DNA from 2 places in the Enterobacter cloacae subsp. cloacae ATCC 13047 genome. Region 2 is predicted to be linked to the other one. Evidence: predicted binding sites of a transcription regulator. Region 2 holds the regulator's gene; the other holds the start of a gene.
The links. Region 2 encodes sigma-54, which starts transcription at its own class of promoters, with help from an activator protein. Its sites were predicted from a motif close to GTTGGCACANNTTTCGCTNT; they were not measured.

Region 1 (7,988 bases), 1.6 Mb from region 2:
GTAGGTTTGTGGCAGCGTTAACCCCATCGCCAGACCCGCGTTCTTTTGTCCACGCGGCAGCGACTGAATAGCGGCGCGTACCTGCTCGCACACGCGCGCGGCGGTAAACAGCCCCAGACACATCATCGAGGAGACAAAGAACTGTACGTTAGGATCCAGTTCCGACTTGAACCACATGCCAATATTTTCCGGCAGCAGTTCAGGAACGACCAGATACCAGGTAAAGAACTGCACGATCAGCGGAACGTTACGGAACAGTTCCACATACAGCGTGCCGATAGAAGAGAGAAAACGGTTAGGGACGGTGCGCAGAATACCGAACAGTGAACCGACAAGGAACGCAATAATCCACGCCGTTATCGATAACGCAACGGTAACCTGAAAGCCGCTCCACAGCCAGCCAAGATAGGTTGTGTTGCCGAACGGGGCTTGTTGCAGAAATATGCCCCAGTTCCAGTCTATTGACATAATAAACTCCAGAAAAAAAAGGGTAGCAGAGCTACCCTCGAAGATTGGTGAGAAGCTCATTTTTCGCGCTGAGTGGGGAACGACCACTCAACGTATAGTCTGTCCATGCTTCCCGACAATCGAGAGGGCAGGAGATCCTGCCCCTGTAGTTCTAATTAGTTAAGAGCCTTGTCATTTGGTGATTTGAACAGTGCTTTCATGTCGTCAGACAGTTCAAAGTTCATGTTGAGATTTTTGGGTGGAATTGGGTTCTTGAACCATTTGTCGAACCATTTTTCCGCTTCACCGGAGGTTTGCACCTGGGCGATGGTGTCATCGATCAGCTTCTTAAACTGCGGATCGTCTTTACGCAGCATACAGCCGTAGGCTTCTTTCGACTGGGCGGTACCAACGATATCCCAGTTGTCCGGCTTCTTCGCTTTTGCACGTTCGCCAGCCAGCAGAGCATCATCCATCATAAACGCGACGGCACGGCCACTTTCCAGCGTACGGAAGGAGTCACCATGGTCTTTCGCGCTGATGATGCGCATATCCATTTTCTTCTCGTCGTTCAGCTTGTGCAGCAGCACTTCTGAGGTTGTCCCGGAGGTCACAACAACGGCTTTGCCTTTCAGGTCAGCAAAATCTTTGATGTCACCGCCTTTTTTGGTCAGCAGACGGGTCCCCACCACAAAGATGGTGTCGGAGAAGGCGGCCTGTTTCTGACGCTCAAGGTTGTTGGTGGTGGAGCCACACTCAAAATCGAAGGTGCCGTTTTGCAGCAGTGGGATACGGTTCTGCGAGGTGATTGGAATCAGTTTTACCTGCAGGTCGGGTTTGTTCAGCTTTTTCTTCACGGCCTCAACGATGGCGTTAGAGTAGTCCTGTGAATAGCCCACGACTTTTTGCGTGTTGTCGTAGTAAGAGAACGGGACAGAAGATTCACGGTGGCCGACCACGATCACGCCGTTTTTGGCAATCTTGTCGAGAGTGCTGCCGGCTGCCGGCGCGTCTTCAGCGTGTACAACGCCTGCGGACATCCCCATTACCAGCATTGCTGTGGCCAGTTTACGTAATTGCATACCCAACTCCTTTTTTATCAGCGTCAGTGACGCATTGATACCCATTGTGATGTTGTTATATCTCGCGCTATGCGAGTGCAGTGTTATGCAAGCTTGTTAACATTTAGTCTGGCTTAATGTAAAGATTTTGCTGCGTTATTGTTTATTTTTGCGAAGCGCGCCGCACCATTCCGAGGCAGAAATCTCTCGTTGCACCGTTTCGGTGCTACCGGCGATCTATACTGGTGCGACAAGGTTGCACACGAAGCCAAACTGCGTTTACCTGAATAAACAAAGCAATAGGCGTGCCAGAATTGAAATTTGGGAGGGAACTGTCGGGTGGCGGCTACGCCTTACCCGACCGACGAAGCGAAATGTAGGCCGGGTAAGCGTCAGCGCCACCCGGCAACAGAAGGTAAGATTAGCGACGACGCTGACGAAGGCTCATCAGCACAGCCCCAAAGCCAAACAGGGCGGTCAGGATCCACAGCGGCCAGTTGCCGGTGCGGGCATATGGCGTCAGGCCGCTTGTCGGCGTGACTTTAGCCGTCAACACGTCGCGCGTAAACTGCGGGATCATGGCCTGAATTTCTCCCCGCGGTCCAATCACGGCGGTGATGCCATTGTTGGTGCTGCGCAACAGCGGACGCGCCAGCTCCAGTGAACGCATCCGCGCCATCTGGAAGTGCTGCCACGGACCAATCGACTTACCGAACCAGGCATCATTAGAGATGGTCAGCAGGAAGTCCGTATCCGGACGGAAGTTGTCGCGCACCTGTTCACCGAGGATGATCTCGTAGCAAATGGCCGCCGTCAGGGCAAAGCCGTGTGCATGCAGCTGCGGCTGCACATACGGACCCCGACTGAAGGAGGACATTGGCAGGTCAAAGAACGGTGCCAGCGGACGCAGTATCGATTCCAGCGGAACAAACTCGCCAAACGGAACAAGGTGATTCTTGTTATACCGGTCAGTCGAGGTGTAGCTGTACTCGCTGTCTTTGCCGAGCGTAATGATGGTGTTGTAGGTATCGTAGCGGTTCTGCTGATTCAGACGCGCATCCACAATCCCGGTGATCAGCGTACTGCCGCGCGCGCGCAGCAGATCGTTCATCATGTTGAGAAACGGCTGCTGGTTAATTTCCAGATCCGGAATGGCAGATTCAGGCCAGATGATCAGCTGTGATTTACCCATCACCTCTTCAGTGGCGTTGGCGTAAATTTTCAGCGTGTTCAGCAGCTCTTTTTCATCCCACTTCATCGCCTGCGGAATATTTCCCTGCACCATCGATACCTGTGTGGCGCGCTCTGGCATCAGGGTATACCACTGGATATAACGCAGCGGGAAGGGCAGAGCGAAAAGGACCAGCGCCACCACTAGTGGTTTCCAGTTACGCGTGACCAGCGCCAGCACCAGCAGGCCGCTCACCACCATCAGCAGGAAGTTAATGGCTTCAACGCCCATTACCGGCGCCAGACCTTTCAGCGGGCCGTCAATCTGGCTGTAGCCAAACTGCAGCCACGGGAAGCCGGTCAGCACCCAGCCGCGCAGAAACTCGGTGATCTGCCAGACCACGGGAGCCGCAATGGCAACGCGCAGCCAGCTGGTTTTAGGCCACAGGCGGGAAAGAATGCCCGCAAACAGACCGGTGTAGAGCGAGAGATAGGCGGCCAGCAGAACCACAAGGAAGACGTTAACCGGCCCCGGCATACCCCCAAACTGGGCGATGCTGACGTAGACCCAGTTGATGCCGGATCCAAACAGCCCCAGCCCCCAGAAGTAGCCAATGGCTGCAGCCTGAACGGGACGACGATTCAGGGTTAACCCCTGTAACCCCATCAGGGAGAGAATGGCTGCAGGCCAGATATCGTAAGGAGAAAAAGCCAGCGTACCGCTGGCTCCGAGTAACAGCGCCAGCAGCAAACGGACGCGCTGGCGTTCAAGCAGTGGGGCAAATGCCATTTACATTAATCTTCCAGTTTTGGCACCGGTGAGTCGTCCGGCGTTCTGACATGAACCTGTATAATACGTCGGCTGTCGGCCATCGCCACTTTGAACTGGTAACCATCGATGTCAACGGTTTCGCCGCGGGCAGGAAGATGACCAAAGGCCTGCATCACCAGCCCACCAATGGTATCCACCTCTTCATCGCTGAAGTGGGTGCCGAAGGCGTCGTTGAAATCCTCAATGGAGGCCAGGGCGCGAACGGTCCACGTGTGGCGGCTAAGCTGACGGAAGTCGATATCTTCTTCTTCGTCATACTCGTCTTCGATCTCGCCCACGATCAGCTCAAGAATATCCTCGATCGTGACAAGGCCTGACACGCCGCCAAATTCATCAATCACAATCGCCATGTGGTAACGCTGGGAGCGAAACTCTTTCAGCATCCGATCCACACGTTTACTTTCCGGCACAACCACGGCCTGGCGTAACACTTTTTCCATGCTGAAGGCTTCGGCATCGCTGCGCATAAACGGCAGCAGATCTTTGGCCATCAAAATCCCTTCGATGTGATCTTTGTCTTCGCTGATGACCGGGAAACGGGAGTGAGCGGATTCGATAATCACATCGAGGCATTCATCAAGGCTCTGGTTACGTTTCAGGGTAATCATTTGCGAGCGGGGGATCATGATATCGCGAACGCGCTGGTCGGCGATGTCCATTACCCCTTCGAGCATTTCGCGCGTATCTTCGTCGATAAGATCGTTTTGCCCGGAATCACGAATCAGCTCCAGCAGTTCATCACGGTTTTTGGGCTCACCATGGAAAAGCTGGCTCAGAATGAGGGAGAAAAATCCCTTTTTACTGTTTGTCGTGTCGCTACTGTGTGAATTGTCGTCGCTCATGGCGTTTGTTAAGGGTTCTCTCGTCAGTTCAATGTTTACCGCCGCGCTATTTCCTTACGCGGCGGCATGTTAGTCAGTCGGTTGTCTGACTATTCTTTCTCGGCAATGTACGGATCCTCATAGCCCAGAGCAAGCATTATCTCTGTCTCAAGGGACTCCATCTCTTCCGCTTCGTCATCTTCAATATGATCGTAGCCCAGCAGGTGCAGGCTTCCATGGACAACCATATGCGCCCAGTGGGCCTCGAGCGGCTTTTGCTGCTCTTTGGCTTCCTGTTCCACCACCTGACGGCAGATGATCAGATCGCCGAGCAGCGGCATTTCAATACCCGGTGGGGCTTCGAACGGGAAAGAGAGCACGTTGGTTGGCTTATCTTTCCCGCGGTAGGTCAGGTTAAGCTCATGGCTTTCTGCTTCATCCACCAGGCGAATCGTGACTTCTGACTCTTCCTGAAACTGGGGGATAACAGCATCCAGCCATTTCTGAAACTGCGCCTCTTCTGGCATGCCGGAATTATCTTCACAGGCCAGCTGTAAATCGAGGATCACCTGACTCATTTCTGTTCTTGCTCCTGCGCTTCGCGCTTACGTTCTGCGGCCAGTTCGGCCTTACGCTTCTGATCGGCCTCTTCCCAGGCTTCATAGGCGTTAACGATACGCGCGACCACCGGGTGGCGTACCACGTCTTCACTGTGGAAGAAGTTAAAGCTGATTTCGTCCACCTCAGCCAGCACTTCGATGGCGTGGCGCAGGCCCGATTTGGTGCTGCGCGGCAGGTCAATCTGGGTGACGTCACCGGTGATAACCGCTTTCGAGTTGAAGCCGATACGCGTCAGGAACATCTTCATCTGTTCGATGGTGGTGTTCTGGCTCTCATCCAGAATAATGAACGCATCGTTAAGGGTACGGCCACGCATGTAGGCCAGCGGGGCGACTTCAATCACGTTACGCTCAATAAGCTTCTCAACTTTCTCAAAGCCCAGCATTTCGAACAGCGCGTCGTACAGTGGGCGCAGATAAGGATCCACCTTCTGACTCAGGTCCCCTGGCAGGAAGCCGAGTTTTTCACCTGCTTCAACCGCCGGGCGGGTCAGCAGAATACGGCGGATCTCCTGGCGCTCCAGCGCATCAACCGCAGCGGCGACGGCCAGATAGGTTTTACCTGTACCCGCCGGACCTACGCCGAAGGTGATGTCATGGTCGAGAATGTTGGCAATGTACTGCGCCTGGTTCGGTGTACGCGGCTTAATGACACCACGTTTGGTCTTGATATTTATGGCTTTGCCATAGTCCGGCACGCTTTCTGCGCTCTGCTCAAGCACGCGCGCCTCTTTAATGGCGAGGTGAATTTGTTCCGGTTCGATATACTGAATTTCGCCACGCATCGGGGCGGTATCAACATACAGGTTACGCAGGATGTCCGCAGCCGCATTGACGCAGATAGGGCGTCCGGTGAGTTTGAAATGATTATCGCGACGATTGATTTCGATACCCAGACGTCGCTCCAGTTGTTTGATGTTGTCATCAAACGGCCCGCACAGGCTCAGCAGGCGAGCGTTGTCTGCGGGCGTTAGGCTAATTTCAAGCGTGTCTATGTTCAAACTGTTCCTCTTTGATTGGTTAACTGGCCCGGCGCCCTCAGGCGTAATAAAACGGTTATTACCGAAATTATTCACGCCATGGAAAAAAGGCGCAAGCGTTGCGGAAGATATTGGGGACGTTGAGAGGAAATACAAGGCCTGCCGGGAAGGCAGGCCTGAAGGATTATGGCTGGTAAACCCGAACGCCAGAATCGTTTTCTTTACGCGTGCGGGAAATGACGGATTCAGGCGATTGCGCAATGCGCAGCCCCATCTCATCCTCGGTGCGCACCAGTTTTCCGCGCAGCGAGTTGGTCAGCACTTCCACAATCTCGACGTCCACAAATTTACCGATCATGTCCGGGGTGCCTTCGAAATTCACCACGCGGTTGTTTTCGGTACGGCCTGAGAGTTCCATGATGCTCTTACGGGAGGTGCCTTCCACCAGAATACGCTGGACGGTGCCGAGCATGCGCCGGCTCCAGGCGTTGGCCTGCTGGTTGATACGCTCCTGCAGAATATACAGACGCTGTTTTTTCTCTTCTTCCGGGACATCGTCAACCATATCGGCCGCCGGTGTGCCAGGGCGTGCAGAGAAAATAAAGCTGTAGCTGACATCAAAATTCACTTCGCCGATGAGCTTCATGGTGCGCTCGAAGTCGTCAGCGGTTTCACCAGGGAAGCCAACGATAAAGTCGGAACTTATCTGGATATCCGGACGCGCTTCACGCAGCTTACGAATGGTGGATTTGTACTCCAGCACCGTATGCGGACGCCCCATCAGGTTCAGCACGCGATCAGAGCCGCACTGAATCGGCAAATGCAGGAAGCTCACCAGCTCCGGCGTATCGCGGTAAACGTCGATAATATCGTCGGTGAATTCCATTGGATGGCTGGTGGTAAAGCGAATACGGTCGATACCGTCAATCGCGGCCACCAGGCGCAGCAGTTCAGCAAAGCTGCCGGTGGTGCCGTCGTAGTTCTCACCACGCCAGGCGTTAACGTTCTGCCCCAGCAGGTTCACCTCGCGTACGCCCTGTGCGGCAAGCTGCGCGATTTCAAACAGAATATCGTCTGCCGGGCGGCTCACTTCCTCACCACGGGTATAAGGCACCACGCAATAAGTGCAGTATTTGTTGCAGCCTTCCATGATTGAGACGAACGCGGTCGGGCCATCCGCACGCGGCTCAGGCAGACGGTCAAATTTTTCGATCTCCGGGAAGCTGACATCAACGACCGGACTACGATCGCCGCGCACCTTGTTGATCATTTCCGGCAGGCGGTGCAGGGTCTGGGGGCCAAAGACAATATCCACATAGGGGGCTCTCTGACGAATCAGCTTACCTTCCTGCGACGCGACGCAGCCACCCACACCGATGATCAGGTCCGGATTTTTTCGTTTGAGAAGTTTCCAGCGACCTAAAACGTGAAAAACTTTTTCCTGCGCTTTTTCACGAATTGAGCAGGTATTCAGCAGCAGCACATCGGCTTCTTTCGCATTTTCAGTCAGCTGGTATCCGTGGGTGGTATCCAGCAGATCGGCCATCTTGGATGAATCGTATTCGTTCATCTGACAGCCCCAGGTTTTTATATGGAGTTTTTTAGTCATCGACTTGCTCAGCTCAGGATTGCAAGCCGTGTATTGTAATGCTTTGGTGGGGTTGTGACCAGTATGAAGGTTATGCGTCTCAGGACTGCAAAAATCCGGTAAACTTAAGGGATTCTCCAATAAGGAAAAGTGACCATGACACTCCAACACACCGAAATTGCCGTTGTCGGCGGCGGTATGGTCGGCGGCGCGCTGGCGCTGGGGCTGGCGCAGCAGGGATTTGAGGTAACGGTTATTGAGCAGGCGGCACCTGCTGAGTTTGACCCGACGGCAAAGCCGGATGTCCGCATTTCCGCCATCAGCGCGGCCTCTGTTGATTTGCTTCGCGGGCTGGGCGTCTGGGAGGCGGTGCTCGATATGCGGGCTCACCCTTACAGTCGCCTTGAAACCTGGGAATGGGAAAATGCCCACGTCGCGTTTGATGCCGCCGAGCTGAAGCTGCCGCGTC
Region 2 (7,988 bases):
GCGAATACTGCGCCAACACCAGGGAAATCGTGGCTGCGCCTGATTTTTCGTGTTGTTTTCGCATGGGCGCCGCCTGAAAATTTAGGCCGCACGCAGATAAGATAGCAAATCTTAAATGGTTTGTTACATGAATCAGTGAAATGTGTGAAGCATAGCGTTTTAATCAAAATTAATTATGTGCTTCAGCAAGTTGCAAAGAAGGAACGTCAGGATGAAAAAGGTTGGTGTCGTACTGAGCGGATGCGGTGTTTACGATGGTTCAGAAATTCATGAAGCCGTCATCACGCTGCTGGCCCTGGCAAGGCAGGGGGCGGAAGCGATCTGTTTCGCGCCAGACAAAAAGCAGGCAGATGTGATTAATCATCTGACCGGAGAGGCCATGGCGGAAACCCGTAACGTACTGATTGAAGCGGCGCGTATTGCGCGTGGCGATGTCCACCCCCTTATTCAGGCGGACGCCGCTGAGCTCGATGCGTTAATCGTGCCGGGCGGGTTTGGGGCGGCCAAAAATCTCAGTACCTTTGCTTCAGAAGGGGCGGCGTGTCAGATCGATCCCCATTTAAAAGTGCTGTCGCAAGCAATGCATGCGGCAGGTAAACCGCAGGGCTTTATCTGTATCGCGCCGGCAATGCTGCCTAAAATTTTTGATTTCCCGCTGCGGCTGACAATCGGCACCGATATTGATACCGCAGAAATCATCGAGGAGATGGGCGGCGAGCACGTACCTTGTCCGGTGGATGACATTGTGGTGGATGAAGACAACAAGGTCGTTACCACACCTGCCTGGATGCTGGCGCAGAATATTGCCGAGGCTGCTGCAGGCATCGAAAAACTGGTGGCCAGAGTGCTGGTGTTGACTGAATGAGTCGTAAATTCGGCGCAGGCGCGTGGGTGAAACGCGCCCTGTTGCGCATCGTTCTCGTGCTCGCGGTATTCTGGGGGGGCGGACTCGCCTTATTCAGCATTATGCCGGTCCCGTTTTCGGCCGTGATGGTCGAGCGTCAGCTTGGGGCATGGCTCAGTGGTGATTTCAGCTATGTGGCCCACTCGGACTGGGTAAGTATGGATGAGATCTCACCGTTTATGGGGCTGGCGGTCATTGCGGCAGAGGATCAGAAATTCCCGGAACACTGGGGGTTTGACGTGGCGGCAATCGAGAAAGCGCTGGCGCACAATGAACGCCACGAAAACCGCGTCCGTGGGGCATCGACATTATCGCAGCAAACCGCAAAGAATCTGTTCCTGTGGGACGGTCGCAGCTGGGTACGAAAAGGGCTTGAAGCGGGGTTGACGCTGGGGATGGAAACGGTCTGGAGCAAAAAACGCATTCTGACCGTCTATCTCAATATTGCTGAGTTTGGCGATGGCGTGTTTGGTGTTGAGGCCGCCGCGCAGCGCTATTTCAATAAACCGGCCAGCCGACTGAGTATGTCCGAAGCGGCGCTCCTGGCTGCCGTCTTGCCTAATCCCATCCGCTTTAAGGCTAATGCCCCTTCAGGGTACGTGCGAAGCCGTCAGGCATGGATCATGCGCCAGATGCGTCAGTTAGGCGGGGAAGGGTTTATGCAGCGTAATAAGCTAATGTAGCGGGCAAGCGCAGCGCCACCCGCCAGCGGGGCTGAAATTAATCCTCGTCAAAGCCGGCGTTAAACAGCGCAATCACCGCCGCCAGCGCTTCCTCTTCCTGTGGGCCGGTGGCTTCGACTTCAATCTGGCGACCTTTGGCGGAGTCCAGCATCAGCAGCGCAATGACGCTGTTTGCTTCCGCTTCGGTCCCTTCATCATTTCGCAGCAGAACTTCCGCATCGAAACCCTGCATCAGTTCAAACAGCTTCATTGCCGGGCGTGCGTGCATGCCCAGCTTATTGGTGATCTCAACGGTTTGTTTTACGGTCATGTTTTACGTTTTTCCAGCGTGCGATGACGGGACTGAACGTTCTTTCCGCGTGAACGGAAATAGTCGGCCAGCTGTTCGGCGATATAGACCGAACGATGTTTACCGCCGGTACAGCCAATCGCCACCGTCAGATAGCTACGATTGTTTGTCTCCAGCATAGGTAACCATAGCTCAAGGTAGCTTCGCGTCTGGTAGATAAAATTGTGAACTTCTGTGTGCCTGTCGAGGAACGCCGCGACGGGTTTATCCAGACCGGTCATTGGACGCAGTTTCGGATCCCAGTGTGGGTTTGGCAGGAAGCGCACGTCGAAAACATAATCCGCATCGATAGGTATGCCGTGCTTAAAGCCGAATGACTCAAACACCATTGTCAGTTCACGCTCGCGTTTGCCCAGTAAACGGGTACGCAGCATTTCTGCCAGCTCGTGAACGGACATTTCGGAGGTGTCGACAATCAAATCGGCACGTGAGCGCAGGGGCTCCAGCAGGTCGCTCTCTTCGTCGATTGCGCTCTCCAGAGAGAGGTTCTTGCTGGAAAGCGGGTGCAAACGACGGGTATCGCTGTAGCGACGGATCAGCGTGTTGCGGTCCGCATCAAGGAACAACAGCTGAGGTGAAAAGGTGTCCGGCAGGTTGCTCATCGCCTGTTCAAAGATTTCTGGCGATTCAGGCATGTTACGGACGTCGATGCTGACGGCGGCAGAGATTTGTCTGTCTGCAAGGGTGCGCGCCAGCTCGGGCAGCAGTACCACCGGCAGGTTATCTACGCAGTAAAAACCCATGTCTTCCAGCGCGCGCAGGGCGACGGATTTCCCCGACCCTGAACGGCCACTGACAATCATCAGCACCATGTTCCGTTTCTCCTCAGGACAACAGATGTGAAGGCCATCTCCTGGTTATGCCTCATCCTGACTGCCTTCTGCTTCAGTGATAATTTCATAAAGCTCTTCATCACTTTGCGCTGAGCGCAGTCGACGGCAGATGGTTTTATCGGCCAGGCGTTTAGCGACCAGTGAAAGCGTATGCAGATGGGTTTTCGTCTGATCGGCAGGAACCAGCAGCGCGAAGAGGAGATCAACGGGCTGGTTATCGATGGCATCAAAGGCAATAGGCGTTTCCAGTTGCACAAACACACCGACGGCACGCAGGGTGTCCTCTTCCAGTTTGCCATGCGGGATCGCAATGCCGTTGCCGATACCGGTACTGCCCATTTTTTCACGGGTCAGGATGGCTTCGAATACGACCTGCGGTGGCAGGCCCAGCTGTTTTGCGGCCAGTTCACTGATAATCTCCAGCGCACGTTTTTTGCTCTGGCAGTGAACGCCACTGCGGGTACATTCCTGGTTAAGGACATTGCTCAATTGAAGAGCGGAATCGTTGTTCATCATAATTTCACCTAAGCGCTAACTGTACAAATGGCCTGTTGTGCTCCACAACAGGCCTTCCTGCACCCGTTAACTGCCCGGACAATTAGTGTTGTTTCAGTTTATCTTTATGTTTATTGAGCTGTCTTGCAAGCTTATCAATCAAGCCGTCGATAGCAGCGTACATGTCTTGCCCTTCCGCACTGGCGTGGAGTTCGCCCCCATTGACATGCAGGGTTGCATCCGAGATATGAGTCACTTTCTCCACTTTCAACACAATATAGACCTGATTGATCCTTTCGAAATACTGCTCGAGTTTTGCGAATTTCGTGTTCACAAAGTCGCGTAAGGCTTCAGTAATTTCGACGTTTTGTCCAGTGATGTTGAGCTGCATAGTGTCTTCCTTATCGGTTGTGTCAGACCAGCTGTTTACGCTGGTTAGACGGCGGAATGGATAAAGACTCTCGATACTTCGCAACAGTACGACGTGCCACCATAATACCCTGGTCGGACAGCATGGTGGTTAACTTACTGTCGCTCAGTGGCTTCGCGGGGTTCTCCGCGGCGATCAACTTCTTCACCAGTGCACGAATCGCCGTTGACGAGGCTTCGCCACCGCCTTCGGTATTCACATGGCTGGAGAAGAAATACTTAAGCTCAAATATACCGCGAGGACTGTGCAGATACTTCTGCGTGGTCACGCGGGAAATCGTTGATTCATGCATCTCGACGGCCTGGGCGATATCCGCCAGCACCATCGGTTTCATATACTCTTCGCCCTGCTCAAAGAAAGCCTGCTGTTGTTCGACGATACAGCGGCTCACACGCAACAGCGTATCATTGCGGCTCTCCAGGCTTTTGATTAACCAACGCGCTTCCTGCAGATTGCTACGAATATACTGGTTGTCGGCGTCGTTACGCGCGCTGGTGCACATGGAGGCATATTGCTGATTGATTTGCAGGCGAGGAATGCTGTCTGAATTGAGTTCAACGACCCAGCGGCCGTTGTGTTTTCTGACCAGCACGTCAGGTATGACATATTCAGGCTCACTGGTCTGGATCGACTGGCCGGGGCGAGGATCGAGCGACTGAATCAGATTAACCGCCTCTTTCAGCACCTCTTCTTTCAGACGCGTAACGCGCATCAGGGTACGGAAATCATGGTTAGCCAGCAGATCCAGATGATCGCTGATGATTAAGCGGGCTTCATCGATCCAGGGCGTCTCTTTGCTGAACTGCGAAAGCTGGATCAGCAGACAGTCGCGCAGGTCTTTCGCTGCTACGCCCACCGGGTCGAAACGCTGAATGCGCTTCAGAACGGCTTCTATCTCTTCAAGTTCAATCTCGTCATCGCCCATGCTTTCCAGAATATCGTCCAGCGTGACGGTCAGATAGCCGGTGTCGTCAACGGCATCGACAATCGATGTAGCAATCGCGCGATCGGTATCGGAGAAAGGGGTCAGCTCCACCTGCCACATCAGATAATCCTGTAGTGACTGGGTGGTTTCACCCTGATAGACCGGTAGCTCATCGTCCTGGTAGTCTGCACGCGTGCCGGAAGGGGTTCCGGCGGTGTAGATTTCATCCCAGCTGGCATCCAGCGGAAGCTCGTCCGGCATCTCTTTTTGTTCGAGTGCATCGGCGGTATCGAGGGCTTCAGTGTCCTGTGATTGCTGAGTGTCTACCTCGTCATGAAGATCGGCTTGCTCCAGCAGCGGATTGCTGTCCAGCGCTTGCTGGAGCTCCTGCTGGAGTTCTAATGTGGACAGTTGCAACAGGCGAATCGCCTGCTGTAACTGCGGCGTCATCGCCAGTTGTTGGCTGAGCCTTAATTGCAAACCTTGCTTCATGTTCAGAGCATTTTTCTCCGGTTCGGCGTTACGTTACCTCTACCCTATCAGAGTCTGAAGTCTTCCCCAAGATAGACGCGCTTAACATGATCATCTTCGAGGATCTGCTGTGGCGTACCGTGGGCGATCAGGTTGCCCTGGCTCACGATATACGCACGTTCACATACGGCCAGTGTTTCACGGACGTTGTGGTCAGTAATCAACACGCCAAGACCGCTGTCGCGCAGATGCTCAATAATACGTTTAATGTCGATAACGGAGATGGGGTCAACGCCTGCAAATGGTTCATCCAGCAGGATGAACTTCGGGTTTGCTGCCAACGCGCGTGCAATTTCAACACGGCGGCGTTCCCCCCCGGACAGCGCCTGCCCAAGGCTATCGCGCAGGTGCTCAATGTGAAACTCTTCCATCAGCTCGTTGGCGCGATCCTGACGCTGTTCGCTGGTCAGGTCGTCACGAATTTGCAGAACGGCCATCAGGTTATCGAAGACGCTAAGGCGACGGAAAATGGAGGCTTCCTGCGGCAGGTAGCCAATACCCCGGCGCGCGCGCGCGTGCAGTGGCAGAAGGCTGATGTCTTCATCATCAATGATGATGTTACCGGCATCGCGTGGGACAATACCCACGACCATGTAGAAGGTCGTGGTTTTACCTGCACCGTTTGGACCAAGCAGGCCAACAATTTCGCCGGAGTTGACGGTCAGACTGACATCTTCCACGACACGGCGGCCCTTATAGGCCTTCGCGAGATTTTTTGCAGTTAATGTTGCCATAACGAATTAGTTACTCTTCTTCTGTGCCGGGGCCTGGCCCTTGCCTTTGTCCTGCAGCTGAGACGGCACTAACACGGTGGTGACGCGTTTGCCTTTCTCGCTGGAGGCCTGCATTTTTTGCTCTTTCACCAGATAGGTGATTTTATCGCCGGTGATATTGCTATCGAGCTGTTCCAGATAGGCGTTACCGGTAAGGATGACCAGATCTTTCGCCAGTTCATAATGCATGTGGCTGGCATGGCCCTTCACTGGCTTGCCGTTGTCCTGCATCTGGTAGAACGTGGCCGGGTTGCCGTAGCCATCAATGATCTCTTTGCCCTGTTCGCCACCTGGACGGGTAACGACCACCTTATCGGCGTTAATCTTGATGGTGCCCTGGGTCATAACCACGTTGCCGGTAAAGGTAACGACATTACCTTGCATATCAAGAGACTGCGTATCGGACTCGATATGGATCGGCTGTTCGGTATCGCCAGTAACAGCAAGCGCGGGAAGACTGGCCGCCAGCATCGCGCTGGCGATAATTACTTTAAGGCTGAGTTTGTTTGTTTTGAATTTCATAGGAGGTTCTAACCTTTTCAATCAGCTCGGCGTTTTTGCTGCGTAAGTTCCCGCGCATTCTTAAACCGCTGGAATTAAATGTTGTGCCGTACAGAGTGACCAGATCCTGCGACGTCACATCCTGAGTAACCAGGTTGATCTGGGCATTATCTGTCGTAATTTTGCGCAGTTGTGAGTCAGCGGTCAGGGCGTTGACTTCAACATGGCCATAAAGATAAAGCATACGGTCATTCGTCAGTTTTGCCCGGTCGGACTTAATCGACCACGTCGGCACTTTGTCCTTATCAAACGTCGTCATGACCGGCTGGGTAAACCACGAAATACCGTCATCTGAAAAATATTCAACGTGCTGGGCAATCAGGCGATAGTTCAGCGCACCTTCCGGGCTATAGACTACGGTATCACTGTGATCGCTTTTATAGGTTGGATCGTTATTGTTGATCACTTCCGTTTGCGTATCGTCACGATCGGCAAGGTTCACGCCAATCAGTATCAGTGCGACAAGCGAAAGCAGAATGATAACCCAACGTCTGGTTTTACTCATATCGATTGCCCTTTGGCCTCATCAAGCTTGCCCTGCGCCAGCAGAAGCAGATCGCAGACTTCACGTACGGCACCACGGCCACCGTTGATGTGGGTAACATAATCAGCCCGCGGGATCAGCAGCGGATGCGCATCCGCAACCGCGACACTCAGGCCAATCTCAGCCATTACCGGCCAGTCGATCAGGTCGTCACCGACATAGGCCACATGTTCTGGCGCGATAGACAGTTTACCCAGTAAATCATTGAAAGCAGCCATCTTATCGGACTGTCCCTGATACAGATGGGTAATGCCCAACGTTTCACAGCGATCTTCTACCAGTTTAGCTTTTCGCCCGGTGATGATGGCAACCTCGATACCCGATGTGAGCGCACAACGAATACCGTAGCCATCGCGAACGTTGAACGCTTTTAGCTCTTCACCATTATTGCCCATGTAAATCAGGCCATCGGACAGTACGCCGTCCACATCCAGAATCAGCAGGCGAATATTTTCTGCCTTTACCATCACGTGGGCACTGACCGGACCATAACAGGTTGCAAGGGATGCACCCGCATTACTCATTGTCTTATCCTTCATTACACTACGCCTGCGCGCAGCAGATCATGCATATGTACCACACCCAGCAATTGGTCGCCATCGGCAACCATCACTGAGGTGATATGTCGGGACTGCATCAGGTTCAGTACATCCACCGCCAGCGTGCCCGGGCGAACGCGAATCCCGCCGGGCGTCATCACATCGGCAATACCCAGCGTGCGAACATCCACGCCCATGTCGAACACGCGACGCAGGTCACCGTCGGTGAAAATCCCCTCGATCTTCATCAGATCGTCACACACCACCGTCATGCCCAGGTTTTTACGGGTGATTTCCAGCAGCGCATCACGCAGGGAGGCCTCTTTACTGACGTGAGGGATTTCATCGCCAGTATGCATAATATCGTTAACCCGCAGCAGCAGTTTCCGACCCAGCGCACCGCCAGGATGGGAAAGCGCGA

Region 1: the regulator sigma-54 is predicted to act here: its motif matches at 1,802-1,821, upstream of ECL_RS15015 (amino acid ABC transporter substrate-binding protein).

What each region holds. Positions count from the first base shown of each region.
Region 1 is NC_014121.1:3,100,275-3,108,262, reverse strand. Features, by position in the region: gene ECL_RS15020 (amino acid ABC transporter permease) at 1-468, opposite strand, end outside; gene ECL_RS15015 (amino acid ABC transporter substrate-binding protein) at 624-1,529, opposite strand; gene lnt (apolipoprotein N-acyltransferase) at 1,930-3,468, opposite strand; gene corC (CNNM family magnesium/cobalt transport protein CorC) at 3,474-4,352, opposite strand; gene ybeY (rRNA maturation RNase YbeY) at 4,442-4,909, opposite strand; gene ECL_RS14995 (PhoH family protein) at 4,906-5,952, opposite strand; gene miaB (tRNA (N6-isopentenyl adenosine(37)-C2)-methylthiotransferase MiaB) at 6,116-7,540, opposite strand; gene ubiF (3-demethoxyubiquinol 3-hydroxylase) at 7,676-7,988, shown strand, end outside.
Region 2 is NC_014121.1:4,698,024-4,706,011, reverse strand. Features, by position in the region: gene elbB (isoprenoid biosynthesis glyoxalase ElbB) at 212-865, shown strand; gene mtgA (monofunctional biosynthetic peptidoglycan transglycosylase) at 862-1,587, shown strand; gene npr (PTS phosphocarrier protein NPr) at 1,625-1,897, opposite strand; gene rapZ (RNase adapter RapZ) at 1,894-2,748, opposite strand; gene ptsN (PTS IIA-like nitrogen regulatory protein PtsN) at 2,794-3,285, opposite strand; gene hpf (ribosome hibernation promoting factor) at 3,368-3,655, opposite strand; gene rpoN (RNA polymerase factor sigma-54) at 3,678-5,111, opposite strand; gene lptB (LPS export ABC transporter ATP-binding protein) at 5,159-5,884, opposite strand; gene lptA (lipopolysaccharide ABC transporter substrate-binding protein LptA) at 5,891-6,445, opposite strand; gene lptC (LPS export ABC transporter periplasmic protein LptC) at 6,414-6,989, opposite strand; gene kdsC (3-deoxy-manno-octulosonate-8-phosphatase KdsC) at 6,986-7,552, opposite strand; gene kdsD (arabinose-5-phosphate isomerase KdsD) at 7,567-7,988, opposite strand, start outside.